Regions from separate parts of the Halomonas sp. E14 genome, predicted to be linked through region 1. Evidence: predicted binding sites of a transcription regulator. Region 1 holds the regulator's gene; each other region holds the start of a gene.
The links. The regulator PhoB, encoded in region 1, activates phosphate uptake and scavenging genes when phosphate is short. The targets are predictions, from matches to a motif close to TGTCATANNNNTGTCANA.
Positions count from the first base shown of each region.

Region 1 (9,422 bases):
TGACCCACCTGATCGCCGCGCCCTTCTACGGCTTTCTGGCCGCCAAGGTGGAGGTCGAGGCCACCGGCCGCCCGCCGCTGGACGACCGCGGCCTGGCGCGTACCGCGGTGGACGCGCTGGGCCGCGAGCTGGTCAAGCTGGGCTACATCCTGCCGCGCATGCTGGCGCTGTTCGCGCTCAGCTGGGTGCCGGGGCTGAACGTCGTCGCGCCGTTCCTCTGGGCGCTGTTCTCGGCCTGGATCATGGCCATCACCTACCTCGACTACCCGATGGACAACAACAAGGTGAGCTTTGCCGACATGCGCCGGCGGCTGGCGGCGCGCTCCTGGCAGACCCTTACCTTCGGCGGCTGGGTTACCCTGATTACCTGGCTGCCGCTGGCCAACCTGCTGCTGCTGCCGGGCGCGGTGGCCGGCGCGGTGCTGATGTGGGAAAGCCACTATCGCGGCCTGCCGAGCGAGCGCTGAACGCCGGCGTTCAGTCGGGCCTGGTGGGGGTGGCGGACGGGCTGAGCGTGCCGGATGCAGGAGCCAGCGCGGCTGTCGGAGCAGGCGGTGTGGCGGGCAGGGCGACCAGCCGCGCGGCGGGAAACACGCAGCGGAACAGGGCGCCCTGGCCGGGGTGCGACTCGATCTCGAGGCTGGCGTCGTGGCGCAGCAGCACGTGCTTGACGATGGCCAGCCCCAGGCCGGTGCCGCCGGTGGCGTTGCTGCGGCCCTTGTCGACCCGGTAGAAGCGCTCGGTGAGTCGCGGCAGGTGGATTGGGTCGATGCCTTCGCCGTTGTCCTCGACCTCGAGGCAGGCGCCCAGGGGGTGCGGGCGCCAGCGCAGCTCGATGCGGCAGCCTTCGCCGGTATAGCGCACCGCATTGAACAGCAGATTGGACAGCGCGCTGTGGATCTCCTGCTCGCTGCCGAGCAGGCCCCGCGGCTCGCTGATCGAGAGCGTGATCCGCTGGCGCCCGGCCGACAGCGCTTCGCCGTCGCGCTGGATGCGCGCCAGCAGCTCGGGCATCGCCAGCGCCAGGTGATCCTCGCCGCCCTGGTCGATCTCCAGCCGCGACAGCAGCAGCAGGTCGTTGACCAGGTTCTGCATGCGCGCGGTCTGCTCTTGCATGCGGCCAAGCCCCTTGGCCAGGCGCGGCGGCAGCAGCTCGGCGGTGTCGGCGTAGGTTTCCAGGTAGCCGGCCAGTACGGTCAGCGGCGTCCGCAGCTCGTGGGAGACGTTGGCGACGAAGTCGCGGCGCATCTCCTCGAGGCGGTGCAGGCGGGTGATGTCGCGCGCCATCACCAGGCGCTCGTCGTCGCCGTACAGGGTGATCTGGAACTGCAGCACCCGACGCTCGTCCACCGGCGAGGTCAGCGTCAGCGGCTCCCGGTAGGCCCGGGCGTTGAAGTAGGCCACGAAGCGCGGGTCGCGGATCAGGTTGGTGATGTGCTGGCCGCGGTCGTGGGCGGGCTCCAGCCCCAGCATCGCCTCGGCGGCGCTGTTCCACCACTCAAGGTCGCCGTGGGGGTCGAGCATCACCACGCTGTCGCGCATCGCCTCGGAGGACTCCTGGATGCGCTTGAGGGTCGCCTGCAGGCGGCCCTGGGTGTGGCGCTGACCCTTCTGGTAGCGGTAGAGGCGATCGAACAGGTCGCCCCACAGGCCGGCGGCGGCGGGCGGTTCGTCGTGGGGGCGGCGGATCAGCCAGTTGCGCAGGGCGTGCAGCTGGCGCAGGTGGTAGGCCAGGCAGGCGGCCAGGCCCACCGCGAGCCCCAACCCCGGCGCCGAGAACAGCCAGCCGACCAGGCTGCCGGCGGCTCCCAGCAGGCCGATGCGCCAGACCTCCCGGCTCCAGGGGCGCACGTCAGCCCTTGTTGGAGAAGCGGTAGCCGGTGCCCCGCACAGTCTGGATCAGGTGCTGGTGGGCGTCGCCCAGGGCCTTGCGCAGGCGGCGGATGTGTACGTCCACGGTGCGCTCCTCCACGTAGACGTTACCGCCCCACACCTGGTCGAGCAGCTGGCTGCGGGTGTAGGCGCGCTCCTGGTGGGTCATGAAGAACTGCAGCAGACGGTACTCGGTGGGGCCCATCTCCAGCGCCTGGCCATGGGCGCTGACGCGATGGCTGACGGGGTCGAGCTGCAGGCCGTCGACCTCCACCGGCTCCTCGACGCCGCGCGGCGTGGTGCGCCGCAGCACCGCCTTGAGCCGGGCCACCAGCTCGCGGGGCGAGAACGGCTTGGTGATGTAGTCGTCGGCGCCGGCTTCCAGGCCGAGGATCTTGTTGTCCTCTTCGCTCTTGGCGGTCAGCAGGATGATCGGCAGCTCGCGGGTGGCTTCCTCGCGCTTGAGCCGGCGCGCCAGCTCGATGCCGCTGGTGCCGGGCATCATCCAGTCGAGCAGCAGCAGGTCAGGCTGATGGTCGATGATCATGGCGTGGGCGCTCTGGGCGTTGGCCGCTTCCAGCACGCGGTAGTCTGCCATCTCCAGCGCGACGGCGATCATCTCTCGGATCGGCGCCTCGTCATCGACGATCAAAACGGTCTTGGCAGTCATCCCGTTGCCTCATGTTGCGTGACGTTCGATGACGATATCACCACGTTATCATGACAGTAGGATGACATGGCCGCCAGCGCTCAGCCCAGTTCGGGCCACAGGCTCAGCGCGATCCCGGCGAACAGCAAGAGCCCCGACCAGTGGTTGTTGAGAAAGGCCTGGAAGCAGCGCTCGCGCTCGCGCGTCCTGATCAGGAACTGCTGGTGCACGAAGGTAGCCGCCATGCCTGCCAGGCCCAGCCAGTAGAACAGGCCAAGCCCCAGGCGCACCCCGGCCCAGCCCAGCAGGCCCAGCGTCACCAGCTGCAGCAGGCCGATCATGGCCCGGTCGGCGCGGCCGAACAGCACCGCAGTGGACTTGATGCCGATCTTCAGGTCGTCGTCGCGGTCGACCATGGCGTATTGGGTATCGTAGGCCACCGTCCAGGCCACGTTGGCGGCGAACAGCAGCCACGCTTCGAAGGGCACCTGGCCGAGCACGGCGCCGAAGGCCATGGGAATCGCCCATGAGAAGGCGGCACCCAGGAACAGCTGCGGCAGGTGGGTGTAGCGCTTCATGAAGGGATAGATGAAGGCCAGGGCCACGCCCACCAGCGACAGCAGCACGGTGAACAGGTTGGTGAACAGCACCAGCACGAAGGCGGCGGCGACCAGGGCGGCGAACAGCAGCTTGGCCTCGCGCTCGCTGATGCGCCCGGTGGCCAGGGGGCGGTTTCGCGTGCGCTTGACGTGGCCGTCGAAGTGGCGGTCGGCGTAGTCGTTCACCACGCAGCCGGCCGCACGCATCAGGTAGACCCCGGCGACGAAGATCAGCAGCAGGTGGCGCTCGGGCAGGCCTTCGGCGGCCACCCACAGCGCCCATAGTGTCGGCCACATCAGCAGCCAGGTACCGATGGGGCGATCCAGCCGCATCAGCTGCAGGAAGTCGGGCAAGCGGGCCAGGCCGCTGGGGTGGAGCAACGAGCGATCCATCGAGTCCTCCTTATGCAATGACGTTTATCCTAGCGTGCGGGAAGGCCGAGTTCCTCCGCCATCGCGTCGAGGAAGAACTCCTGCACCAGCACTGCAAAGCGGCCGTGGCGGAACACCGAACGCCGGCCCCAGGGGCCGTCCAGCGCATGGAAGGGGGCGCTGGCGCGGGTGATCTCGATGGGGCTGCGCTCGAGGTCCGGCTGGCGGAACAGCCAGCTGCCCAGCGAGCGCTCGCCCAGCCGGTCAAGGCGCTGGCCGCGCAGCAGCGCCAGGGAGGCCACCGAGCGCGCCACCACCCAGGGGCGCTCGTCGAGGCACAGGGCGACCTCGCGGCGCCATGCCAGGCGGTCGCAGGGCAGGCCGAGGGCCTGGGCTTCGTCGGGCCGCGGCCGGTCGAGGCGCTGGTCGAGCAGGCGCACGCGAAAGCGACGCTCGGCGCCGGCCGCGATCAGGCGGGCGGTGAGCGAATCGCGCGAGGCTACCCACTGCCACCAGCCCGGGCTCATGGCAGGCCGGCTCGCCGCCAGCGGCCGCCAGATGGGGTAACGGTGTGCATGGCCTTGCTGCGCCGTGGGGGTCCGGGCCACCGGCTCTCTCCGGGTCGACTGGGGGCGCATAGTGTAACATGCGGCCTTGCCACGATTCCTCGTGCAGGGCCGCATGTCGCGGTCCCGGCAACCGGCAGGGAGTCCCATGACCGCACCTCTGATCCTCATCGGCTCCGGCATGGCCGCCATCGGCCTGGCGCGCCAGCTGCGCGCCCTCGACCCCGAGCGTGCGCTGACCCTGATCACCGCCGACAGCGGCGACGAGTACGCCAAGCCGCTGCTCTCCACCGGCTTCGCCAAGCGCCTGCCGCCGTCGCGGCTGGCCGTGCGCTCGGCCCTGGCGCTGGCCGACCAGCTGGGGGCGGTGGTGCGCACCCACACCCGCGTCGAGGCCATCGACCCCCAGGCCCGCACCCTGCAGCTTGGCGCCGAGCGGCTGCCCTATGGCACGCTGGTGCTGGCTACCGGAGCCGCGCCCGCGGTGCCGTTCGCCGTGCCCGCTGCCGTCGCTGCTCGCGTGCACACCATCAACGACCTCGATGACTATCGGCGCTTCCATGCCGCCCTGGAGGCGCTGGGGCGGCCGGCCCGGGTCGCCATCATCGGCGCCGGCCTGGTGGGCTGCGAATTCGCCAATGACCTGCTCGTCGGTGGGCATGCGGTGAGCCTGGTGGCGCCAGAGCGCACGCCGCTGCCGCGGCTGCTGCCCGAGCCGCTGGGGCGCGCCCTGGGGAGCGCCTTCGCTGCGGCGGGCATGGCCCTGCGCCTGGGACGTGGCCTTGAGGCATTGGAGAGCGTTGGCGCCGATGTCGTCCTGCGGCTCGACGACGGCACTGGGCTTGAGGCGGACCTGGTGCTGGTGGCCACCGGGCTACGGCCGCGCACCGAGCTGGCGGCAGCGGCGGGGCTGGCGACCTTGCCGGCCGGCATTGTGGTCGACCACTACCTGGCCACCTCGTCGCCCGGCATCTTTGCCCTTGGCGATGCGGCCTGCGTGGCAGGGGTCAACGCCATGTACGTGCCACCGCTGCAGGCTAGCGCCAAGGCGCTGGCCCGTACCCTGGCCGGTACGCCCACCGCCGTGCACTACGCCGCCTGGCCGGTGGTAGTGAAAACCCCGCTGCTGCCGGTGGTGGCCTATCCGCCCGCCGAGGCACCGGCGCGCTGGCGCATCGAAGGGGAGGGAGCCGACCTGGCCGCCTTCGCCGAAACCCAGGACGAGCGTTTGATCGGTTTTGCGTTGACAGGCGCCAGCGTGCGGCGGAAAGTTGAGCTGGCGCGAGCCGTGCCGCCGTTGCTAGGCTAGTCTCGTCGGCGCCGCGGGGCTTTCCCGCGGGCAAACTGACGAACACCTCGCTTGACGCTTTCCAGGAGCAGGGGCGATCTTCACACGCGGATCACCACACGCAAGGGAACGAGCTCTCCGGCAAAGCGGTGGGCGGTTTGCGATCCATTCGACGCGCTGATAACAACACCACGGCATCCATGCCGGCAACCAGCCAATACCAGGAGGGCTTTTATGCGCAAGCCAGAACTTGCAGCGGCCATCGCAGAACGGGCGGAACTTTCAAAGGACAAGGCCAGCCAGGTGCTGAACGTCATTCTCGACGAGATCACCGGCAGCGTGGCCCAGGGCCAGGACGTCTCGCTGATCGGCTTCGGTACCTTCACCGTGCGCGAGCGTGCCGCTCGCACCGGCAAGAACCCGCAGACCGGCCAGCCGCTGGCCATTCCCGCCAGCAAGACCGTGGCCTTCAAGCCGGGCAAGGGGCTCAAGGATGCCGTCGGCAAGGGCTGATGCCCGCCCGCGTGCCGTCACCCTGCGGCCTGCCCCGGCAGGCCGTCGCCCGCCTGCCTGTGAGTCGATCCCATCATGAAGCTGCGACTGATGCTCTGGCTGCTGGGCCTGCTGCTCAAGCGCGCCTCGCGCCGCAAGCCGCAATTTCGCCAGCAGCTGGCCGAGCTGCGACGCCTCGACTGGGGCATCGCCACCGAAGACCTGTCGGTCGCCCGCCACTACCGCATGTCGCCGCACGGCATCCGCAGCGGCGCGGGGCTGCCGGTCGACCTCGACCTGGAGCTGCGCTTCGAGGATGAAGCCACCGCCTTGGCGGTGCTGCGCAAGCCGACCCAGCGGGCCTTCCTTGACGGCATGATGGCCGGCAAGGTGCGCCTGGTCGGTGACTCGGGTGATCTCAACAAGCTGCAAAAGCTGCTCAAGCACCTCTGATGGCGTGCCGTGCGTCTGCTCACCGCGCCCTGCCCGCCTTCCGGGCGGATTCCTGCCATGGCATCCCAGCCGGAATCGACCATGTCGTCCCATGACAGCGTGTGGCAAGCCTCGCTCGAGGACTTCTGCCACGCCATCGAGGCGCGCTCCATGCCGGGCTGCGGCGCGGCGGCAGCGGTGAGTGCCGGGATCGGGCTGGCGCTGGTGCTCAAGGGGCTGCGGCTCGGCGAGGAAACGGCAGAGGCACCCGGGCGCAGCGCCCTGATCGCACGTGGCAATGCGCTGCGCCAGCGGCTTGCGCACCTGGCCGACGACGATATCGCCGGCTTCGAGGCCTACCTGGCGGCGCAGCGGCTGCCCCACCGCACGCCTGGGCAGGCGCGGCAGCGAGACGAGGCGCGCCAGCAGGCGCTGCTGGCGGCCTGCCGCGTGCCGCTGCAGATCGCCCGCGGCTGCTGCGACGGCCTGGCGCTGGGCAGCGAGGCGCTGGCGCATACCGCGGCGGCGCTGCAAAGCGACACCCGCGCCGGGCTGCAGCTGCTGGCTGCCGCCTTCGATGCGGTGCTGGTGGGCCTCGACGACAACCTCCCGGGTCTGGCGGACTCTCAGCAGCGCGCCGACCTCGCCGAAGAGCGCGACCGCCTGCGACAAGAGGCCGAGCGCCGACGACCCTGACCTCCTATGCCTCCTTCACTCTCGCTTTCGCTGCGGCGCCTGTGGACGCTGGACAAGTTCGCCTACAGCCTGCGGGTCTTCCTCGCCTTCAGCGGTGCGCTGTTGCTGAGCTGGTCGCTGGCCGACTTCGCCCTGGTGCTGCCGCTGTTCCTCGGCATCATCGCCAGCGCCCTGTCGGAGACCGACGACAGCTGGCAGGGTCGCCTGCAGGCGCTGGCGGTCACCCTGGTCTGTTTTGCCGTGGCGTCGTTTGCGGTGCGCTGGCTGTTCCCCTGGCCCTGGCTGTTCGCGCTGATGCTGGGGCTGTCGACGTTCGTGCTGGTGATGCTGGGGGCGGTAGGGCAGCGCTACGCCACCATCGCCTCCGGCACGCTGATCCTGGCGATCTATACCATGATCAACATCGAGCAGCAGGGCGGCGGCGCGCACGACAGCTGGGCCCAGACCCTGCTGCTGCTGTCGGGCGCCGCCTGGTACGGGGTGATCTCGGTGGTGTGGTGCGCGCTATTCTCACGCCAGCCGGTCAAGCAGAGCATGGCCCTGCTCTATCGCGAACTGGGCCGCTACCTGATCCTCAAGTCGGCGCTGTTCGAACCGCTGCGCGGGCTCGACCTGGAGGCGCGCCGGCTGGCGCTGGCGCGACAGAACGGCCGCGTGGTGGAGGCCATGAACCAGGCCAAGGAGATGATCTTCCGCCGCCTCGAAGGCCAGCGCGGCAATCGCCAGCTCAATCGCTACCTGCGCGTGTACTTCATCGCCCAGGATATCCACGAGCGGGCCAGCTCGTCGCACTACCCCTATGCGCAGCTGACCGAGGCTTTCTTCCACCACGACGTGCTGTTCCGCTGCCAGCGCCTGCTCGACCAGCAGGGCCAGGCCTGCCGGCGGCTGGGCAAGGCACTGCTGCTCAATCGACCTTTCGAGCATGCCCAGAGCGAACAGGCGCTGGCCGATCTGCGTGCCTCCATCGCTCACCTCAAGGCCATGCGCAACCCGGCCTGGCGTGAACTGATGCCGCCGCTGGGCGGCCTGGCCGACAATCTCGCCACCTTGGAACAGCAGTTGGCCCAGGCCCACAATCCCGACGCCGATGACGGGTTGGGCGATCCCAGTCTGTTCAATCGTTCGCCGGTGACCCTCAAGGAGGCCTGGGAGCGCATCCGCCTCAACCTGACGGTGGGCTCGCCCACCTTCCGCCACGCGGTACGCCTGCCGCTGGCGCTGCTGGCGGGCTACGCGCTGCTGCAGCTGATCCAGCCGAGCCAGGGCTTCTGGATTCTGCTGACCACGCTGTTCGTCTGCCGCCCCAACTTCGCCGCCACGCGCCGCTTTCTGACCCAGCGCATCCTCGGCACCGTGCTCGGCCTGGTGGCAGGCTGGGCGCTGATCAGTCTGTTCCCCGGCATGCTGACCCAGACGCTGATCGCCGTGATGGCCGGGGTGACCTTCTTTGCCAGCCGCGAGAAGCACTACGTACTGGCCACCGCCGCCATCACCCTGATGGCGCTGAGCAGCTTCAACCAGGTCGGGCATGGCTTCGATCTGATCTGGCCGCGGCTGTTCGATACCCTGATCGGCGCGCTGATCGCGGGGGTGGCGGTGTTCTTCATCCTGCCCGACTGGCAGGGGCGGCGGCTGCATCGCCAGGCGGCCGCCACGCTGGAAGCCAGCTGCCATTACCTCGACGAGATTCTGCGCCAGTACGAGAGCGGCAAGCAGGACGACCTCGCCTACCGCCTGGCGCGGCGCAACGCGCATAACGCCGATGCCGCGCTGTCGAGTCTGCTGGCCAACGTGCTGCAGGAACCCGAGCCCTACCGTCGTCACGTGGCTGATGATGGCTTCCGCTTCCTGGTGCTGTCGCACACCCTGCTGGGCTATCTCTCGGCGCTGGGGGCGCACCGCCAGCGGCTGGGCGAGGAGGCCGACGATACCCGGCTGCTGCCGGTGGCACGTGGCATCGTGGCGTACCTGCAGCAGCTGGCGGCAGGTCTGGCCCGGCGCGAGATGAGCGACGGGCTGGCCGAGCAGCGCGAGGCGCTGATGGCGGCGCTGGAACAGGCGACCCAGGCCTTTGCCAGCGATGCGGCGGACGACGGCTACCACCCGCTGCACATGCCGCTGCTGCTGATCGTGCGCCAGCTGGAGCCGCTGACCGAGGCCGCGCAGCGCCTCAGCGTGCGGCGCCAGCGCGGCGACGGGCCCGCTGCGCTGGCGGCCACCGGCTAGCCGGGCGGGCTACACCTGACCGTAGCGCCCCGCCTCCTCACCCAGCCAGCGGCGGATCAGCGGTGCGCTGGCCTGCGGGTGGCTGGCCAGCAGCGCTTCGGCTAGCGGTGGGATGCGTTCCAGCAGGTCGGCGTCGCGCTCCAGGTCGGCGATCTTCATCTGCGCCAGGCCCGTCTGGCGGGTGCCGAGCACCTCGCCCGGCCCGCGCAGCTCGAGGTCCTTCTCGG
Region 1 covers NZ_CP199423.1:3,679,182-3,688,603, reverse strand. Annotated here, with positions in the region: gene cysZ (sulfate transporter CysZ) at 1-467, shown strand, start outside; gene phoR (phosphate regulon sensor histidine kinase PhoR) at 478-1,851, opposite strand; gene phoB (phosphate regulon transcriptional regulator PhoB) at 1,853-2,542, opposite strand; gene ubiA (4-hydroxybenzoate octaprenyltransferase) at 2,623-3,513, opposite strand; gene ACT7B3_RS17375 (chorismate--pyruvate lyase family protein) at 3,543-4,100, opposite strand; gene ACT7B3_RS17370 (NAD(P)/FAD-dependent oxidoreductase) at 4,207-5,367, shown strand; gene ACT7B3_RS17365 (HU family DNA-binding protein) at 5,581-5,859, shown strand; gene ACT7B3_RS17360 (hypothetical protein) at 5,935-6,291, shown strand; gene ACT7B3_RS17355 (cyclodeaminase/cyclohydrolase family protein) at 6,349-6,966, shown strand; gene yccS (YccS family putative transporter) at 6,973-9,195, shown strand; gene recG (ATP-dependent DNA helicase RecG) at 9,205-9,422, opposite strand, start outside.

Region 2 (9,422 bases), 2.9 Mb from region 1:
CCGGCTCAAGGCGTACGGAGTGTGGATCACCGGCACCGCTGGCGAGGCCGAATCCCTGCTCTATGCCGCCGATTTCTGCGGCCCCACCGCACTGGTGATGGGCGCCGAGGGCAAGGGCATGCGCCGGCTCACGCGTGAAGCCTGCGATGGGCTGGTCAAGCTGCCCATGGCCGGCAGCGTTTCCAGTCTCAACGTCTCGGTGGCCACCGGCATCTGCCTGTTCGAGGCGGTGCGTCAGCGCGGCGGTGTCCGCTGAGCCGCCGCTTGGGTTGCGCCTTGCAAGTCGCGCCTCGGCTCACTAGAATGCATGCGCCCGTTCCTGTGTGAGCGGGCGTTGCCATTTCGACTATCACCTCCTTGCTTCCCCGGGGTCCTCGACCTCATGCGGAAGCTGCCAACCCGAAAGGAGATCCCATGCGTCATTACGAAATCGTGTTCATGGTCCACCCGGACCAGAGCGAGCAAGTGCCGTCCATGGTTGAGCGTTACTCCAGCATCGTCACCGAAAGCGGTGGCACCGTGCATCGTCTGGAGGACTGGGGCCGCCGTCACCTGGCCTACCCGATCAACAAGATCCACAAGGCTCACTACGTGCTGATGAACGTCGAGTGCAGCGGCGAGGTTCTCGAGGAGATCGAGAACATCTTCCGCTTCAACGACGCCATCATTCGCAGCCTGGTGGTGCGCTGCAAGGAAGCCATCACCGAAGCTTCGCCGATGATGAAGCCGGCAGACGACAAGCGAGCGCGTCGCGAAGAGCGTCCGCGCTCTGAAGAAGAAACTGCCGAAGCCCACTGATCGCACGTACCGAGGAGTCTCCCATGGCACGCTTTTTCCGTCGCCGCAAGTTTTGCCGTTTCACCGCTGAAGGCGTGAAGCAGATCGACTACAAGGATCTGGATACGCTCAAGGCCTACATCACCGAGACCGGCAAGATCGTACCCAGCCGTATCACCGGTACCAAGGCCCGTTACCAGCGTCAGCTGGCGACTGCCATCAAGCGCGCGCGCTACCTGGCCCTGCTGCCCTACACCGACAGCCACCAGTAAGCCGCCGACTCGATGCTGCCGATTGCTCGATGGCTGATGCGCGGCACGCCCTACGCCGTTGGCGGGGCGGCGCTGGCCGCGGTCATCCCCTGGCTGTTCTGGCTCAGTGGCGCCATCGTGGCCCTGGTCACACTGCGCCGCGGCCTGTCGCCGGCGCTGCCGGTGCTGGTGGCCGCGGCGGTACCGGCCGGCTGGTGGTGGACCCAGGGTGACGCCATTCCGCTGGCCAGCGTGCTGCTGGTCACGCTTATGGGCGTGGTGCTGCGCTCGCGCACGCGCTGGAGCGAGGCGCTGATCGTCGGCACCCTGGCCGCGGCGGCCATGATCCAGCTCGGCGTTTTCGTGCCGCCAGGCGGAACCGGTCCGCTGCTGGAACAGCTGCGCCAAGGCTCGACCGAGATCGACCGCATGCTGACCGAGCTCGGCCGCCAGGGTTTCGACACTGAGGAGCTGGCGACGCTGCTGATCGGCGGCGTCACCGGGCTGATCGTGCTGCTGGCCGCCATCGGCTGTCTGGCCCTGGCGCGCAGCTGGCAGGCCGGGCTTTACAATCCCGGCGGCTTCCGCGAGGAGTTCCACGCGCTGCGCCTGGTGCCGCGTGAACTTGGCCTGCTGGTCCTGCTCGGCGTGGTGGGCATGGTGCTGGGGCTGCCGTCGCTCTCTATGCTGGCCTGGGTGCCGCTGCTGGTGGCCGGTATTGCCCTGGTGCACGGCTTCATCGGGCTAAAAGGTATGAACGGGCTGTGGCTGATCGTGTTCTACGTACTGCTGATCACCACCTGGCCCATGATTCTGATCGTGCTGCTGGCGGCCTTTATCGACGTGTTCGTGGATTTCCGCGGCCGTCTGGCCTCTCGCAGCGACTGACACGAGGTTAACGAGATGGAAGTCATTCTGCTCGACAACATTGGCAAGCTGGGCGGCCTGGGCGACAAGGTTGCCGTCAAGGCTGGCTACGGCCGTAACTATCTGGTGCCCTACGGCCTGGCCGTGCCGGCCACCAAGGACAACCTGGAGGCCTTCGAGGCCCAGCGCGCCGAGCTCGAGGCCCAGGCCTCCGAGCGCAAGGCGATCGCCGAATCCCGCGCCGCTCAGCTGGCCGAGATCGAGCTGTCGCTGGTCGCCAAGGCCGGTGACGAAGGCAAGCTGTTCGGCTCCATCGGTCCGCGTGACCTGGCCGAAGCGCTGGGCCAGGCCGGCATCGAAGTCGCCAAGAGCGAAGTTCGCATGCCCGAAGGTCCGATTCGCCAGACCGGCGAGTACGACATCGACCTGCACCTGCATGCCGAAGTCGACGCCACCGTTCGCGTGGTCGTGGTAGCCGAGTAATTCGCTGCCGCATGCTGCGAGGGCGCGGGGGAGACCCCGCGCCCTTTCTGTGTCTGTACTACACGAATCCCCTCTCCCGACTCCCCGTTCCCTTGCCAGTTCGTCGGCGCACGAACCGGCCGCCTCAGTCATGCGCGGGCGCTAGGGTAAGCTCGGCGTTCGGGTAGAATGGCTACGCATGTTTCATCGAGGTTGCCCGCCATGAACGATACCTTCGAGCTCGACCAGGAAACCGCCGCCTTGAAGGTGCCGCCCCATTCGCTGGAAGCGGAGCAGTCGGTGCTGGGCGGCCTGATGCTCGACAACCAGGCCTGGGATACGGTATCCGAACGCCTGGTGGCCGACGACTTCTATCGCTACGAGAATCGCCTGATCTTCAATGCCATGACGGGCCTGGCCGAAGCCGGGCAGCCGCTGGATGTGGTCACGCTTTCCGAGGCGCTGGAGCGGCGCGACCACCTGGATACGGTTGGCGGACTCGCCTACTTGGCCGAGCTGGCGCGCAATACGCCTTCGGCCAGCAACATTCGCGCCTATGCCGACATCGTTCGCGAGCGGGCTACCCTGCGCAAGCTGATCCGCGCGGCCAACCAGATCGCCGACGGGGCCTTCAGCCCCCAGGGGCGGCCGGCCGACGAACTGCTCGACGAGGCGGAGCGGCTGGTGTTCCAGATCAGCGAGGAGCGCCCCAAGTCGGGCGGTCCCATCGGCATGAGCGAGCTGCTGGCCAAGGCCGTGGACCGCATCGACGAGCTGTTCAACATGAAGGGCGAGATGACCGGCCTGTCCACCGGGTTTCGCGACCTCGACGAGATGACCTCGGGGCTGCAGCCCTCCGACCTGGTGATCATCGCGGGACGCCCCTCCATGGGCAAGACCACGTTCGCCATGAACCTGGTGGAGCATGCGGTGATCGCCAGCGACCGGCCGGTCATGGTGTTTTCCATGGAGATGCCCGCCGAATCGCTGATGTTGCGCATGCTCTCCTCCCTTGGCCGCATCGACCAGACGCGGGTGCGTACCGGCCAGTTGGAAGACGAGGACTGGCCGCGCCTGACCTCGGCGGTCAACCTGCTCAAGGACAAGCAGCTGTTCATCGACGATACGGCGGCGCTGTCGCCCAACGAGATGCGCTCGCGCATCCGGCGCGTGGTGCGCGAGCACGGCAACATGGCGCTGATCATGATCGACTATCTGCAGCTGATGCAGATTCCCGGCTTCTCCGAGAACCGTACCGGCGAGATCTCGGAGATATCGCGCTCGCTCAAGGGCATGGCGAAGGAGTTCGGCTGCCCGGTAGTGGCGCTGTCGCAGCTCAACCGCTCGCTGGAGCAGCGCCCCAACAAGCGCCCGGTCATGTCGGACCTGCGCGAGTCGGGCGCCATCGAGCAGGACGCCGACCTGATCGCCTTCGTCTACCGCGATGAAGTCTACAATCCGGATAATCCCGATAACCAGGGGCTGGCCGAGCTGATCATTGGTAAGCAGCGTAACGGGCCCATCGGTACGGTGCACATGGCGTTCATCGGCCGCTATACGCGCTTTGAGGACCTGGCGCCAGACAGCTACGGTGAAGCGTTTGGGGAGTGACAATGGGGGTTGAGCCCTGCGTACGGCCCCGTATAATGCCGGGCCCCGGACGGTAGATTGCAAGGAGACAACATGGCGGGCGGATTTCGGCGCGGCAAGCGCCAACGTACACCCAAGCTCGAGGCGCGCGGCGTGCTGCAATCGCTGGAGCGGGAAGGGCCCTTCAAGGAGTGGCTGGGCATGCCGGATCTCTATCGCTTCCGGCTGATGGTCGATGGCGAAACCTACAGCTACCAGACCGAGGACGCCGAACTCACGGTGGCGGTAGGCGACCGCGTGGTATTTCGCTACAAGGAAACCAAGGCGGGGAAGTGGGTCGATCGCAACTCGCTTGGCAAGGCCATCGATCCGTCCAGCCTATCCTAGGTTTTCCCGGGTGACAGGAACCTCTCCTGCGTAGCGGTGGTCATACCAGTGTTATGCTACTGTCATGAAGCTGATATCGGGCACAGAGATACTGTGCCCGACTTGTATCAGTTGACCGTCATGGAGGGAGCCATGGAATTCAAAGATCTCAAGGCATTTGTCGGCCGCCACGACAACTTCGAAGTTCGCGTCATCACCCATACCGGCAGCCACTGCTACCAGGTGGAGCTGGAAGATGTGGAAGGGAAGCGCCACATGCTGTCTCGGCGCGGCAAGCCGGCGGTGTTCCGCTCGCTGGAGGATGTCTACCTCGAGCTGCAGCGCGCCGGCATCCACCGTGCCTATCTGGTGCAGCATGTGCCGCATGAGGAGGTGATCGGGCGCGATGCGCATTACCACGACCCGTTGACCTCACGCATGCCGCTGGTGTTTTGACCCGCGCTGCGTGATAGCTCCGACTGGCGCTATCCCTTTTCTCGCCGTCGCCTCGCAGTCATCCAGCGCCCCAGGCGCACGCGGCGGCGGGCACACAGGTAGCTGGCATCCAGCAGCGGGGCCAGGCCGGGCAGCAGGCTCAGCCTGATCAGCCAGCGCTAGCCCAGCACCGCGTACAAGGCGCGGCTGGCGTCCATTCCGATATACCACCTCCCCTGGGCATCAAGCGCATGCAGCCTGCCCATCATCTTGGTGAAGGCCGTGCCCAGCGGTGCGGCATCGAAGTCTTTCGCCCGTATATCGACGAAGAGCCCCCTGTCGCTGTGCCGCTGTGCGGTCAGCCAGTCGACCTCCTTGCGGCACAGCGGGCATCGGCCGTCATAGAACGGCGTGGCCGGGGGGGCCTGGGCGCGCAGTGTCTCGGCTCGATTCATCGTGCTCCTGGTGGGATCCACCCTGATCATTAGCTGTACAATTTTATGCGATAGTACAACTTCATTCCCGGCGACGCGACGACCCTGATAGACTAGCCGGCATGGCGACATCGACCTCAAGGAGCTCATGAATGACCACGCCTTCCCGGGACCCAGCCTCCGTCCTTCCGGACTCGGCAAGCCAGTATTGCCCGGTACATGCGCCGTCGGACCACCCCCCCGTGACACGCCCTCGCGTCGGCGTGCTGCTGGCCAATCTAGGGACGCCCGACGGCACCGATTACTGGTCGATGCGTCGTTACCTCAATGAGTTCCTCTCCGACAAGCGGGTGGTCGACTACCCCAGCTGGAAGTGGCAGCCGCTGCTGCAGCTGATCATTCTTACCCGCCGTCCGTTCAAGTCGGGCGAGGCCTACCGCGGCATCTGGAACCAGGAGCGCAACGAAAGCCCGCTGCTGACCATCACCCGCGAGCAGACCCGCAAGGTGGCAGAGTCGCTCAAGGCGCTGTACGGCGATAGGGTGATGGTCGACTTCTGCATGCGCTACGGTAACCCTTCGACCGAGAGCGTACTGCGCCGCATGCAGGCGGCCGGCTGCGATCGCATTCTCTTCTTCCCGCTCTATCCGCAGTACGCCTCGCCCACCACCGCCACCGCCAACGATCAAGCCTTCCGCACCTTGATGAAGCTGAAGTGGCAGCCGGCCATTCGCACCGTCCCGGCCTATTTCGAAGAGCCGACCTATCTCGATGCGCTGGCCGCTTCCGTGCGCGAGGCCTACGATGCGGCCGAATCCCGACCTGAAGTGCTGGTGGCGTCCTACCACGGCGTGCCCAAGCGCTTCCTGATGGAAGGCGATCCCTACCACTGCCAGTGCCAAAAGACCACGCGCCTGCTGCGCGAGCGGCTCGGCTGGAAGGAGAGCGAGGTCCAGACGGCCTTCCAGTCCCAGTTCGGGCCGGAGGAGTGGGTCGGGCCGCAAACGGTGGACCACGTGGCCGCGCTGGCGCGCCAGGGCAAGAAGCATATTGCCGTGGTGTCGCCGGCCTTCTCGTCCGACTGTGTCGAGACGCTGGAGGAGATCAACGAGGAGATCAAGGAGAGCTTCTTGCATGCGGGCGGCGAGCGCTTCACCTACGTGCCGTGCCTCAACGCTCGCGGGGACCATGTCGCGGCGCTGACTGCGATCATTCGCCGCGAGCTGTCAGGCTGGTGTTGAAAGGCTAAGATGAAACGAAGAGGCGGCCCGCAGCCATGCTGCGGGCCGCCTCTCATGCTGGCGGCAGCTCCTTGCGACAGCGGCTATATCAGCGCTGCAGCCGCGAGCGCTTGGCCTTGCGGTACTTCCACGGATGCTTGGCGCTGGCAGGACGCGCCACCCGGCTCTGGCCCACGTCCTCGTCGCGGAACTCCGGCACCGAGCCGCGGGTGCCGGTGATGAAGCGCAGATGCATGTGCAGACCTGTCTTGGCCAGCATGTGGCCGGTGACCGGCGCGGTGATGAACAGGAACAGCGTGATCAGCAGTTCCTGCACGTGGAGTTCGCGTTGGGTGATGGAAAAGTAGAGCATCGAGGCGATCAGCACGCAGCCGATGCCCAGGGTAGTGCCCTTGGTCGGCCCGTGCAGCCGCATGAAGAAATCCTTGAACTGCAGCATGCCCAGCGAACCGGTGAAGGCAAAGATGCCGCCGGCCACCAGCAGCAGGGCGATCACGGCTTCGGCAATGACGTACAGGGTCATGGCACTGTCTCCTTATTCGATGATGTCGCCGCGCAGCAAGTAGCGACAGATGGCCATGGTGCCGACGAAACCCAGCATGGCAATCAGCATCGCCGCCTCGAAGTAGGTCTTGGTATTCAGCCATAGCCCCAGCAGCACGATCAGCGCAATGGAGTTGACGTACAGGGTGTCGAGGGCCAGCAGGCGGTCGGGCACGTCGGGCCCGACGGCGAGGCGATAGACGTTCATCCCCATGGCTAGCACGATCAGGGCCAGGCTGATGAGCAGCGCGGTATCTAGCATTCGAAGATCTCCTTGAGCGGCCGCTCGTAGCGCTCGCGAATCTCGCGGATCAGCGCCTGTTCGTCGGTCATGTCCAGCACGTGGATCAGCAGCGAGGAGCCGTCCAGGCGAACGTTGGTGGAGACGGTGCCCGGCGTCATGGTGATGGTGTTGGCCAGCAGCGTGATGGTCAGGCGATCAGTGACTTCCAGCGGATACTCGACGAAGCCGGGGTGCGGCTCGCGCTTGGGCAACAGGATCAGCAGGCTCACGTGGATGTTGGCCTTGACGATGTCATACAGCACCACCAGCACGAACCAGGCCAGCTTGAGCGGATGCTTGACCCTTGGCAGCGGGTCCCAAAAATTCTGCGTCAGCAGCGGGATGACCACGGCGAGGAAGGCCCCCAGCAGCAGCTGGCCCGGCGCGATGCTGCGCACCATCAGCAGCCACACCACCAACAGGACCAGCGACAGGGTGGGCGTGGGCAGGTAGCGACCCATGGCTTTCATAGTGCCTCTCCTTGTTGGCCTTGCGGCGTCACGCGCTGGGCTGGGACCTGGGCAAGCGGATCGCCGAGCAGCTGCTGGATCGGCTCGTGGGGAGCGGCCAGCTGGGCGGCGGTGGCCTGGGTGTAACTGCTGACCGGGCCGCCGAAGATGACCAGCAGCGGGGCGGCGGCCAGTAGCCATACGACGCCGGCCAGCTGGGCGCGACTGACCTTGCCCGAGGCCACTTCGCCCTTGTAGCTGGCCCAGAAGAAGACCGAGCCGGCACGCGACATGGCGATCAGGGCGGCCAGGCTGGCCAGCAGCAGCAGCGGCCAGAGCCACAGGCGGGCCGAGCCTTCTACTGCCTGCATCAGCAGCAGCTTGCCCAGCGCGCCTGCCAGCGGCGGCAGGCCCACCGCGCCGATGGCGGCAATCAGGAACAGCCCCCCGAGCAGGAAGCGCTGGTGCAGGCGGCGGCCGCGCACCAGGCGCGTACCCGCCTTGCCGCGCTGTTGGCCGATCAGTTCGGCGATCAGGAACAGGGCGCCACAGATCAGCGTGGTATGCGGCAGGTAGTAGAGCAGGGCGGTGTTGGCTTCCGGCGTGCCCAGCGCGGTGCCGGCCAGCAGGGTGCCGACCGAGACCAGCACCAGATAGGCCACCAGCGGGCGCAGGTCACGTGCGGCGAGCACGCCAATACCGGCCAGCACGATGGTGGCCAGGCCGGACCACCACAGCCAGGCGGTGATTGCCGGGGCGGCCTCGCTGTCGATGAAGATCAGGCTCTGTACCCGCAGGATCGCGTAGAGCCCCACCTTGGTCATGATCGCGAACAGCGCCGCCACCGGCGCCGGGGCGGAGGCGTAGGTGCGCGGCAGCCAGAAGTAGAGTGGCAGCAGCGCGGCCTTGAGACTGAAGACGACGATCAGCAGCAGCGCACCGGCGGTGGCCAGGGCGGCCTGGTCGCCGGAAAGCTGGGCGACGCGGCGCGCCATGTCGGCCATGTTGAGCGTGCCGGTGGCGCCGTAGAGTACGCCGAGCGCGATCAGGAACAGCGCCGAGCCGGCCAGGTTAAGGATGACGTAGTGCAGCCCCGCCCCCACCCGCGCCTTGCCGCCGCCGTGCAGCAGTAGCGCATAGGAGGCCAACAGCAGGATCTCGAAGAACACGAACAGGTTGAACAGGTCGCCGGTCAGGAAGGCGCCGTTCAGGCCCATCAGCTGTAGATGGAAGATGCCGTGGAAGTTGCTGCCCTGCACGTCGTCGCCGGCGCAGGCGAAGAGCACGCAGCCCAGCGCCAGGAAGGCGGTAAGGATGAGCATCAGGGCGGCCAGGCGGTCGAGCATCAGCACGATGCCGAAGGGTGCCTGCCAGTTGCCGAGGGCGTAGAAGGTCAGCTCACCGCCGGCCGCCTGGCGCAGAAGCAGCAGGTTGATCACTACCAGCAGCGCGGTGATCCCGACGCTGAGGCGACGATGCGTCGCGTGGCTGGCCTTGCTGGTCAGCAGCAGGACGATGGCGCCGACCATGGGGACTAGGATGGGGAGGGCGATCAGGTGTTGCATCAGCGTACGTCTCCATCTTCGCCTTGCTGGCCGTCCACATGGTCGGAGCCAAGCTCGCCGCGGGCGCGAATCGCCAGGATCACCACGAAGGCGGTCATGGCGAAGCCGATCACGATGGCGGTCAGTACCAGCGCCTGGGGCAGCGGGTCGGTCGGGGTG
Region 2 covers NZ_CP199423.1:766,849-776,270, forward strand. Annotated here, with positions in the region: gene rlmB (23S rRNA (guanosine(2251)-2'-O)-methyltransferase RlmB) at 1-256, shown strand, start outside; gene rpsF (30S ribosomal protein S6) at 415-798, shown strand; gene rpsR (30S ribosomal protein S18) at 822-1,049, shown strand; gene ACT7B3_RS03530 (hypothetical protein) at 1,062-1,916, shown strand; gene rplI (50S ribosomal protein L9) at 1,932-2,378, shown strand; gene dnaB (replicative DNA helicase) at 2,580-3,968, shown strand; gene ACT7B3_RS03545 (hypothetical protein) at 4,041-4,334, shown strand; gene ACT7B3_RS03550 (DUF6482 family protein) at 4,467-4,769, shown strand; gene ACT7B3_RS03555 (thiol-disulfide oxidoreductase DCC family protein) at 4,928-5,203, opposite strand; gene hemH (ferrochelatase) at 5,335-6,423, shown strand; gene ACT7B3_RS03565 (Na+/H+ antiporter subunit G) at 6,512-6,946, opposite strand; gene ACT7B3_RS03570 (K+/H+ antiporter subunit F) at 6,959-7,228, opposite strand; gene ACT7B3_RS03575 (Na+/H+ antiporter subunit E) at 7,222-7,719, opposite strand; gene ACT7B3_RS03580 (monovalent cation/H+ antiporter subunit D) at 7,716-9,266, opposite strand; gene ACT7B3_RS03585 (Na+/H+ antiporter subunit C) at 9,263-9,422, opposite strand, start outside.
Region 2: ACT7B3_RS03550 (DUF6482 family protein) is a predicted target of PhoB. The motif match lies at 4,384-4,401, and genes of this name have one in related genera.

Region 3 (9,422 bases), 1.1 Mb from region 1:
CGACGGCTCGACTGGCGCGAGCATCCGGTGGTGGATAAGCACTGCATCGGCGGCATCCCCGGAAATCGAACCTCCATGCTGGTGGTGCCTATCGTTGCGGCGCACGGCCTGCTGTGCCCCAAGACCTCATCGCGGGCGATCACCTCGCCTTCGGGTACGGCCGACACCATGGAGGTGCTGGCCAAGGTGGAGATCCCTTTCGACGATCTCGAGGAGCTGGTGCGGCGGCATCGCGGCTGCCTCGCCTGGGGCGGCACCAGCGAACTCTCGCCGGCCGACGATGTGCTGATCGCGGTGGAGCGGCCGCTCTCCATCGATTCGCCCGGCCAGATGGTAGCCTCGATCCTTTCCAAGAAGCTGGCGGCAGGCTCCACGCACCTGCTGCTCGATATACCCGTGGGGCCGCATGCCAAGGTGCGCTCGATGCCCGAGGCCCGGCGCTTGCGCAAGCTGTTCGAGTTTGTGGCAGGGCGCCTGGGCCTGACCCTCGACGTGGTGATCACCGACGGCAGCCAGCCGGTCGGGCGGGGGATCGGCCCGATGCTCGAGGCCCGCGACGTGATGCGCGTACTGAGCCTGCATCCCGAGGCACCGATGGACCTGCGCCAGAAGTCGCTGCGCCTGGCGGGGCGCATGCTGGAGTTCGACCCCGACATTCGCGGCGGCGATGGTTTCGGCATCGCCCGCGAGATTCTCGACTCGGGGCGTGCGCTGGAGAAGATGCAGGCCATCATCCGTGCCCAGGGTGAAAAACCCTTCGACCTCGATAACCTCGACCTGGCCCCCCATCGTTTCGATGTGCTGGCCCCTGAGGATGGCGTGGTGACTGCCATCGACAACCTGCGCATGGCGCGTATCGCACGGCTGGCAGGAGCCCCCAAAGCCAGAAATGCCGGGGTGGAGCTGTTTGCCCAGCTCGGCGACACGGTAGTGAAGGGACAGCCGTTGTATCGCGTTTATGCCGCCTTCCGCAGTGAGTGCGGTTTTGCGCTGCAAAGCAGCGAGCGCGACAGCGGTTACCGCATCGGATCGCAACACCAGCTTACGCGAATGAACCTGGAGTTTTGATGACAGCCGGACTGCTCTATTTTCCCGAGGAGGCCGCACCGGCCTGCCGATTGGCTGAGGCGGCGGGCCTTGCCGCGCATGGTGTCGTTCGCCATCGCTTTCCCGACGAGGAGCTGTGCCTGACTTTGCCGTTTGCCAAGGCGGGGGACTGGCCTCGGACTGTGGTGATCTATCGAAGTCTGGACCGCCCCAACGACAAGTTGGTCGAGCTGATGCTGCTGGCACGCCATGCGCGCGAGCAGGGCGTCGAACGGCTGGTGCTGGTGGCGCCCTATCTTGCCTACATGCGTCAGGACAAGGCGTTTCACCCCGGCGAGCTGGTGAGTCAGCGTCTGGTCGGCGGCTTCCTGGCCGAGCTGTTCGAAGCGCTGATCACCGTCGACCCTCACCTGCATCGCGTCGAACGGCTGGATCAGGCGGTGCCGCTGCGCCAGGCCGTAGCGCTCTCCGGCGCTCCGCAACTGGGCGAGATGGTGGCGCGCCGCGGTGGCAAGACGCTGCTGCTGGGGCCTGATGCAGAATCGGCGCAGTGGGTGAAGAGTGCCGCGCGGGTGGCGGGGCTGGAATATGGCGTGTGCAGCAAGCAGCGTCATGGTGATCATGAGGTCGAGATCCGCCTGCCGGCACTGCCCTTTGCTGGGCGTCGTGTCGTGCTGCTGGACGATGTCGCCAGCACCGGCCACACCCTGATCCAGGCGGCAAAAGCGCTGCTGGCCGCCGGGGTGGAGCGCGTGGATGTTGCCGTGACGCATGCGCTCTTTGCCGGCGATGCCTTCGACGCGCTTCGCCGGGCTGGCATCAAGGAGGTCTGGAGCACGGACGCCATCGCTCACCAGAGCAATGTCGTCTTCCTGGCGCCGCTGCTGGCCGGGGCGCTGGATCAAGTGCTGGCGGCGGGCTGACCGAGCCCAGGGTAGCTACTCGAGCCCAGGGTGGCTACTGTCATGGCACGCCGCCTCTAGGCTGGCCGCGGCGTTGCCAGCCTGCGACAGGCAGGTGGTTCCATGGTTGGTTTAGCGCTGCCAGCGATCTCAGCGAGGGCCCGTGCCGGGCAGGTCGGTGTGGAAGCCGATATCGAAGCCTTGCTTGGCAAGCTGTGGCTTCCAGTACTCTTCCGTGGCCATGGTTTCGGCTGCCTCGGCGCTGGGGGCGAGGAACAGGCCTCCGCCGAGATGAATGTCATGTCCACGGGGATGAATGGCGTACACATCGACGAGAAAGGGTTCCATGGCGCTCACTTTGGCTATTGGGACAGGCTCATCATACTGTGGGTGTGCTGCGTCGATGAGCCTTTGTCGATTCCCATTCATCAATGGGTATGTGGCTACGGCATGGGCTCGCGAAAGTGCTTGGCAGCCGGTCGCGTCAGGCACTGGCTGCGTTGCTAGCTCTAGCAGACAATGCATCGAAGCGGTCGGGCTAGCCAGCGGCCACGCAAAAGCGTAAAAAGCCAGCGAGATACCCCTTCGGTCGATACAGGAACCGTACCGCCATGACGCGACGTACTATCGCTATCTTCGGGCTGACCATGGGGCTGCTGGTGGGCTGCGGTGGCCGCACGCCCGAACCTTCGTCCCCAGCGCAACAGCCCGTGGCTCAAGCCGGTGAGCCGGCCCTTGCGCCCCGTCAGGGCGAGAGCCGCGCCGAAGACCGCTTCTGGGTCCCCCGTCACTTCCATTCCGTGCAGGATGAAGCTCATTACCACGTTAGCCGCCTGGCCGACCGAGATTTCGTCGACGTCTATGGGGGCGACGAGCACCCGCGGGTCTGGTACATCGCCGCCGAGCGCCTCGGACAGATCGGTGAGCCTGCCGTACCCTTGCTGTATGGATTGATCGACAGCCGCGATGACTACGAGCTGATGCTGGTGCTCTACGCGCTGCAGCTCGCCACCCAGGATCCTGCGTTGATGGCCCAGACGGCGGGCGACTACGTGCGCCTGGCAAGCGTGCTTGACCCCCAGGCCAATGCGCAGAATCGCCAGATTGCGCTGGCCTGGTGGGAGCGTCACGGCTGGCGCTGGCAGTGAGGAGCCGGTCCTGGCCTGGCTGCGCAGAAGCGGGCACTTTTTGCTAAGGTCTCTGCAGGATTCGACAGTCGAAAGGAAGCGGAGCGCAAAGATGGACTCATTCATGCAAGCAGCCCTAGACGAAGCACGCCAGGGCCTCGCGGAAGGCGGCGTGCCCATCGGCTCGGTGCTGGTACACCAGGGCCGCATCCTGGGGCGTGGACACAACCGTCGGGTCCAGGCGGGCAGCACCGTCCTGCATGGCGAGATGGACGCCCTGGAAAATGCAGGGCGCCTGCCGGCGGCGATCTACCGTGAATGCACGCTCTACACCACCCTTTCGCCCTGCGCCATGTGCAGCGGCGCCATCCTGCTCTACGGCATACCGCGCGTGGTGGTGGGGGAAAACCAGACCTTCCTCGGAGAAGAAGCGCTGCTCGCCTCGCGGGGCGTGGCCGTGGAGGTGCTACAGCTGCCTGACTGTGTCGAACTTATGACACGCTTCATCGAGGCCTCGCCAGAGCTGTGGAACGAAGATATCGGCCACTAGCCTGGGCGTACGCGTGTCGGCAGCGGTTGTCATGAAACTGTCATCTTGGCCCGTTACCGTGCGCGCAGTGCCACCAGAACGTCACGCTTCCGTCATCCAGTACGTGTAACCTGAAAACGGGCCGCCCATGTCCAAGACCGAGAGATCCGACGGCCAATCGAGCCGTGCCGCCTTGTCCCGAGAACCGGTACGCGAGGTGCCTGCCTGGCTACGTGGCATCTATGCCGGGCTCTGCCTCTACCTGTTCCTGGCGGCCCTGAACGTGCTGGGTGCCGGCCTTGGCACATTTGGCCGTGCCAGCGATTTTCTGGCCCAGCTCTTCGCCTATGGCGAGAACCCCTTCATCGCCCTGCTGGCCGGCGTGCTGGTCACCATGATCGTGCAGAGCTCGTCCTTCACCTCGGCGCTGATCGTGACATTGGTCGCCAGCGGCGAGATGACCCTGGGCACCGCCGTGTTCGCCATCATGGGGGCCAACATCGGCACCGCGGTCACGGGAGTGATCGTGGCATTGGCGAACATGCGGATCCGGCGCAACTTCCGGCGCTCGTTTACCGCTGCGCTGATGCACGACTTCTTCAATATCCTCACCGTACTGATCGTGTTCCCGCTGGAATTCATCAGCGGCCTGTTTCACGAGGCCGGGCGGGGCATGTTCACCCGCCTGGCGGGCTGGCTGGCCGAGCTGATCGGCCTGGAGGAGGTGGCGCGTCCGAATAGCCCCGTCAAGGTGATCACGGCGCCGGTGGTGGACGCGGCCAATGCGATCGGCAGCGCCCTGACACCCACGGCGGCCTCCCAGGGGCTGCTGGTGGCCGCCCTGGGACTGCTGCTGATGTTCATTGCCCTGGGCTTCATGGTGCAGAACCTGCGGGGTGCCCTGCTGCGCCACATGGATGGCCTGTTCCGCACCTATTTCTTCCGCAGCGACCTGCGCGCCTACGGGGTGGGGCTGGTTTCCACCGTGCTGGTGCAGTCCAGCACCATCACCAGCAGCCTGATGGTGCCGCTGGCCGGGGCCGGCGTGGTGCGTCTGCGGCGGGTGCTGCCGTTCATGATGGGGGCCAACTTGGGCACCACCGTGACCAGCGTGCTGGCGGCTACCGCCAACCCGGTGGCAGCGGCGATGACGGTGGCGCTGTTTCATGTCATCTTCAACGTGACCGGCACGCTGGTCTGGTATCCGCTGCGCTATGTGCCGCTCAAGGTGGCAACCTGGTACGGCAAGCTCGCCGCCCGCCAGACGCGCTATGCCTTCATCTTCCTGATCGGCGTGTTCCTGGTGATACCGCTGCTCGGGATCGGTGCCGTCGAACTGTTTACCAGCCTGCGCTGAGCGCGGCTTTCAGGAGCTTTCTCCATGTTTCGTCAGCTTTACAGCGCCCTGACTTCGGAAAATACCATCAACATGGCTTTCGAGGATCTGACCCAGATGCTCGGGCACGGCGCCTGGATGTTCGACCGCGCCAACGAAGTGCTGCACAGCACGGTGGCAGCCGACGAGGTGCGCCAGCCGCTCTATGAGCGGGACCGGGCGATCAACGAACTGGAACGCTCCATACGACGCAAGGTGCTGCGCCACCTGACGGTGAATCCGGGGCACGACGTGGCCATTTGCCTGGCTCTCATGAGCGTGGCTAAAGACGCCGAGCGCATCGGTGATTACTGCAAGAACGTGTTCGAGGTCGGGCACTTCTACAGCGAAGGCTTCCATGTGCCCAAGTACCAGGATCCGCTGAACGCCATGGCGGCGCAGATGACCGGCATGTTCGGCATGGTGATCAAGGCCACGAGCGACTCCGACGAGCGCCAGGCGCGCCAGGCGTTGACCAAGGCGGTAGAGATCCGTGCCCACTGCGACAGGCTCATCCAGGAGCTGTTCCGTGACGAGGCCAAGATCGAGTTTCACGAGGCCGTGGCTTACTCGTTGCTGGCACGCCACTACAAGCGTGTGGCCGCCCACCTGGCCAACATCGCTACCGCGGTGCTGGGCAAGTTGGAAGACCTCGACTTCTATTCCGACGACGAAGAACTCTGACCCTCCTGCCGCTCGCCGCTCTGGCGAGCGGCTCCTTGCGCTGCGGGAAGCGAAGCCAGAGCTCTCCCAGGTAGCAGCAGCTTCCAGCAAATCCTTACTATTTACACCCGGCAAAGCTCGGCACAGCTGCGCCAGGTCGTTGGCAGGCGCGTTCAGCGGCAAGGCAGGCAGTCGGGCAGGCTCTCGCGCAGCGAGCGGGGAGTGATGCCGAGATCAGCCAGGGTGCCCAGGCTTGGGTCGACGACATTGTGCTGGCGCATCAGCGCCAGCTGGTCGCGGGTCAGGGGCGGGCTGGGCAACCAGCTGCCGAGCAAGGCGGCCAGCTGCCACAAGTGAAACGGGATCGGCACCATGCGCGGGTCACGCTCCAGGTGGGCGGCGATCAGACCGAGAATGTCGCGGTAGCGCAGCACGTCGGCGCCGCCGAGTTCGAACAGGCGACGCTGGGTCGTGGTGGCGTTGAGCAGCCGATGGCAGGCGCGTGCCACGTCCCGCACATGTACCGGCTGCAGCAGCGTTTCCCCCTTGCCAAACAACGGCAGCACCCGGTGCCGGGTCAGTCTTTCCAGGGTGAAGAGAAAGCGGTCGTGAGGGCCGAACATCACGCTCGGCCGCAGGATCACGGCTTTGGGGAAGGCCTCGATGACGGCGACTTCGCCGCGCCCGCGCGCACGAATATAGGGCGAGCGGGAGGCCGGGTCGGCGCCGATGCCCGAGAGCTGGATCAGGGTGGTGATACCTTGGCGATGCGCCAGGCGTGCCAGCTGGGCTGCCGCTTCCACGTGCAGGTGCTCGAAGCGCAGTTGGCGGCTCTCGGTATAGAGGCTCACCGCGTTAACTACTCCCGCTGCCCCATGCAGGGCCTGGCGGGTGTCCGATTCACTGCAAATGTCGGCTTCGACCAGGCTCAGCGGATCGTCTGGCTCGGCCCAGTTCGGCCAGGTGGGGCGGCGTGCCACAATGCGCACCGCACAGCCAGCCTCCACGAGCTCGAGCACGATCTGGCTCCCGAGAAACCCGGTGCCGCCAAAAACTGTGACAGGGCCAGAGGCCATGGTTCCCTTTCCCTCCGCTGTTCGATAAGCACGGTATCAGGGTCGGGTGGAGGTGTCATGAGGCAGTGGCAGGGTGCCGTTCTCTTTCACTGCGCGAATCGCGAAGCTGCTTTCCACACTGCTCACCATGCCCAGCTTCTTGAGCTGGCGCAGCCAGTGCTCGTAGCCGTGCAGGTCGGTGGCCAGGACATGCAACTGATAATCGCACTCCCCTGACATGGCATGGCAGTCGATCACTTCTGCCATGGCCTGCATGGCCGCTTCAAAGGCTTCCGTTCCGTCATGCTGGCAATGGTCGAGCCGAACCCGCACGTAAGCGGTGATCGCAAGCCCCAGTCGTTCCCGGTCCAGCTCGGCGCGATAGCGGGTGATCAGGCTCGCCTGCTCAAGCCGGCGTATGCGGCGGGCGCAGGGGGACGGGGAGAGATTCACCCGCTCGGCCAGTTCTGCCGTGGTAAGGCGGGCATCCTGTTGCAGGGCTTCCAGCAGCAGGTGATCGATACGATCGAGCTTGAGGTTGCGCATGGGTGCCTCGTCAATGTGGCAATCGGTGACTTCCTGACGGATGACGCTAACCATCAAGCCAAGTTTGGCGAATCCCTGCCGTACCTGCCAGTGGCTGCCACGCCTCGATGCATCCATGCCAGCTGGCAGCCATGGAACACCGAGGTTGGCAGGCTGCGTTGAAACGGGAGTGCGCAAAAGATTGCAATGCTGCATACACTTTTAACCTAAGAGATACCCCGCGCACTTGACATCGGAGCGCTTCATGGGAGGCGTCGCGAAGGATATTCTTTCCTGGCAGGAGCTGCGGTCGCAGTGGCAGGCCTTTCCTGGCATTGTGCGGCATGGCGGTCGTGTGCTGGTGCTGGCGCTGTTGCTGGGCCTTGGCATGCTCATCGTGTATGCCACGGGCGGCACGCGTTTCGCCTATCCCTACCTGATGCTGATTCCCGTGCTGCTGGCCGGGGTCTGGTATCTTCTCTTTGGTGCCTTGGCGACGGCCCTGGTCGCCGGTCTGCTAATGGCCGCCATGCCCCTCACGGTGGCAACCGGCGAGGCACAAACTACTCTCAACTGGCTGGTACGCCTGGGGCTGTATCTGCTTATCGGCGGTTTTGCCGGAGCGCTCTTCTCCCAGCTGCGTAAGATTCACCTCGCCAGTGAGCATGCCGCACGCACCGACCTCAGTACCCGCCTTCCCAACGAAGTGGCGCTGGAAGACGACCTGAGCCGCCACCTGAACGAACCCCCCATCCCGTCGTCGGGTGACATCGGCCTGATTCTGGTGCGAGTGGATGACATGAACGACATCCTCGAGGCCCTGGGCGCCGATGCCTCGAGGGCGCTCATCTTGGCCCTGCATGCGCGCTTCGCCGGCCTGGCGCCGGCGCTAGTCGGCTGCTATCGGGTGAGCGGGGCAGAGCTGATGCTGCTCTTCCGGTGCGAGGATGTCGCCGACCTCGAGCGGCGGGCAAGCCAGGTGATCGAGCTTGGCGAAGAGAACCTGGAAGTGCTGGGCGTGCCCCTGCGCGTGCAGCTCATCGCCGGCAGCAGCCTGCAGCAGGGCGATGGCGACACACCCGAAAGCCTGATCCGCGAGGCGCGCACCGCGCTGCTGGCTGCGTCGGAAAAGCATCGCCCTTATTGCCACTACCAGCCGGCCTTGGCCAGACGTAACGTGCAGAACATCAAGCTGATTGCAAGGGTGCGCGAGGGCCTGCAGCATGGGGAATTCGAACTGCACTACCAGCCCAAGCTGCGCCTCAGCGACGGCTCGGTATGCGGTTGTGAGGGGCTCATTCGCTGGCGTGACCGGCATGGTTCGCTGCTTGCCCCGGGCATGTTCATGCCCAAGGTCGAGACCACAACCCTAATTGCCCCGGTAACACGCTTCGTGGTGAGCGAAGCCTGCCGGTTCATCACGCGTTTCGAAAAGCGTGTCAGCGTGAACTTTTCCGTACGCAACCTGATGGACGAGCGGCTCCTAGTCGAGGTGGGGCGTTTGATCGAACAAGCCGGTATTGCGCCCTCGCTGCTGGAAATCGAGATCACCGAGAGTGCCTTCATGCATGATCTTGTCTCCGCCAGCAAGGCGCTTGAGCGGCTGCGCGGGTTGGGTGTGCAGGTTAGCATCGATGATTTTGGCACTGGCTTCGCCTCCTTCGAATACCTACGCCACCTGCCCATTACCGGGCTCAAGGTGGATCGCGCCTTCATTCGCGGCATGGAGCAAGATCCCAGAGCGCAGAAACTCGTTGCCTGCCTGATCGACGTAGGGCATGCCCTGGGCCTGGAAGTGACGGCAGAAGGGGTCGAGACCGACCGCCAGCATGGCATCCTGCGCGGGCTGCAATGCGACCAGGCGCAGGGCTACCTCTATACTCGGGCGCTGCCGGCGGTGGAGCTGCTCGCCTGGCATCGCCACCATGCCCAGCTTGAGGCAAGCCGTGACGCCTGGTGGGCAGATCCCTGTATCGACAGCCTGCTGCCGCCTCGCTGACCTCTCTTGAAACACACTCCTTCTATCGTGCGCTTTGTCTCTTGCGCTTTCTCCCTTGCGTACTTGCGCATGATGCGTGGGCCGCTGGCCTGCAACCGTGGCCTGTCAACAGCGGGGAATGGTAACTGATAAAAATGAGAATGATTGCTTTTATTGATGATAACGGCGGCGAACGTGTCGCCATCTGGGTCCTTCTCTTG
Region 3 covers NZ_CP199423.1:2,583,545-2,592,966, reverse strand. Annotated here, with positions in the region: gene ACT7B3_RS12110 (thymidine phosphorylase family protein) at 1-1,068, shown strand, start outside; gene ACT7B3_RS12105 (ribose-phosphate diphosphokinase) at 1,068-1,970, shown strand; gene ACT7B3_RS12100 (hypothetical protein) at 2,100-2,297, opposite strand; gene ACT7B3_RS12095 (hypothetical protein) at 2,561-3,097, shown strand; gene ACT7B3_RS12090 (nucleoside deaminase) at 3,189-3,626, shown strand; gene ACT7B3_RS12085 (Na/Pi symporter) at 3,754-4,962, shown strand; gene ACT7B3_RS12080 (phosphate signaling complex PhoU family protein) at 4,987-5,664, shown strand; gene ACT7B3_RS12075 (complex I NDUFA9 subunit family protein) at 5,817-6,719, opposite strand; gene ACT7B3_RS12070 (Lrp/AsnC family transcriptional regulator) at 6,756-7,244, opposite strand; gene ACT7B3_RS12065 (putative bifunctional diguanylate cyclase/phosphodiesterase) at 7,489-9,222, shown strand.
Region 3: ACT7B3_RS12085 (Na/Pi symporter) is a predicted target of PhoB. The motif match lies at 3,654-3,671, and genes of this name have one in related genera.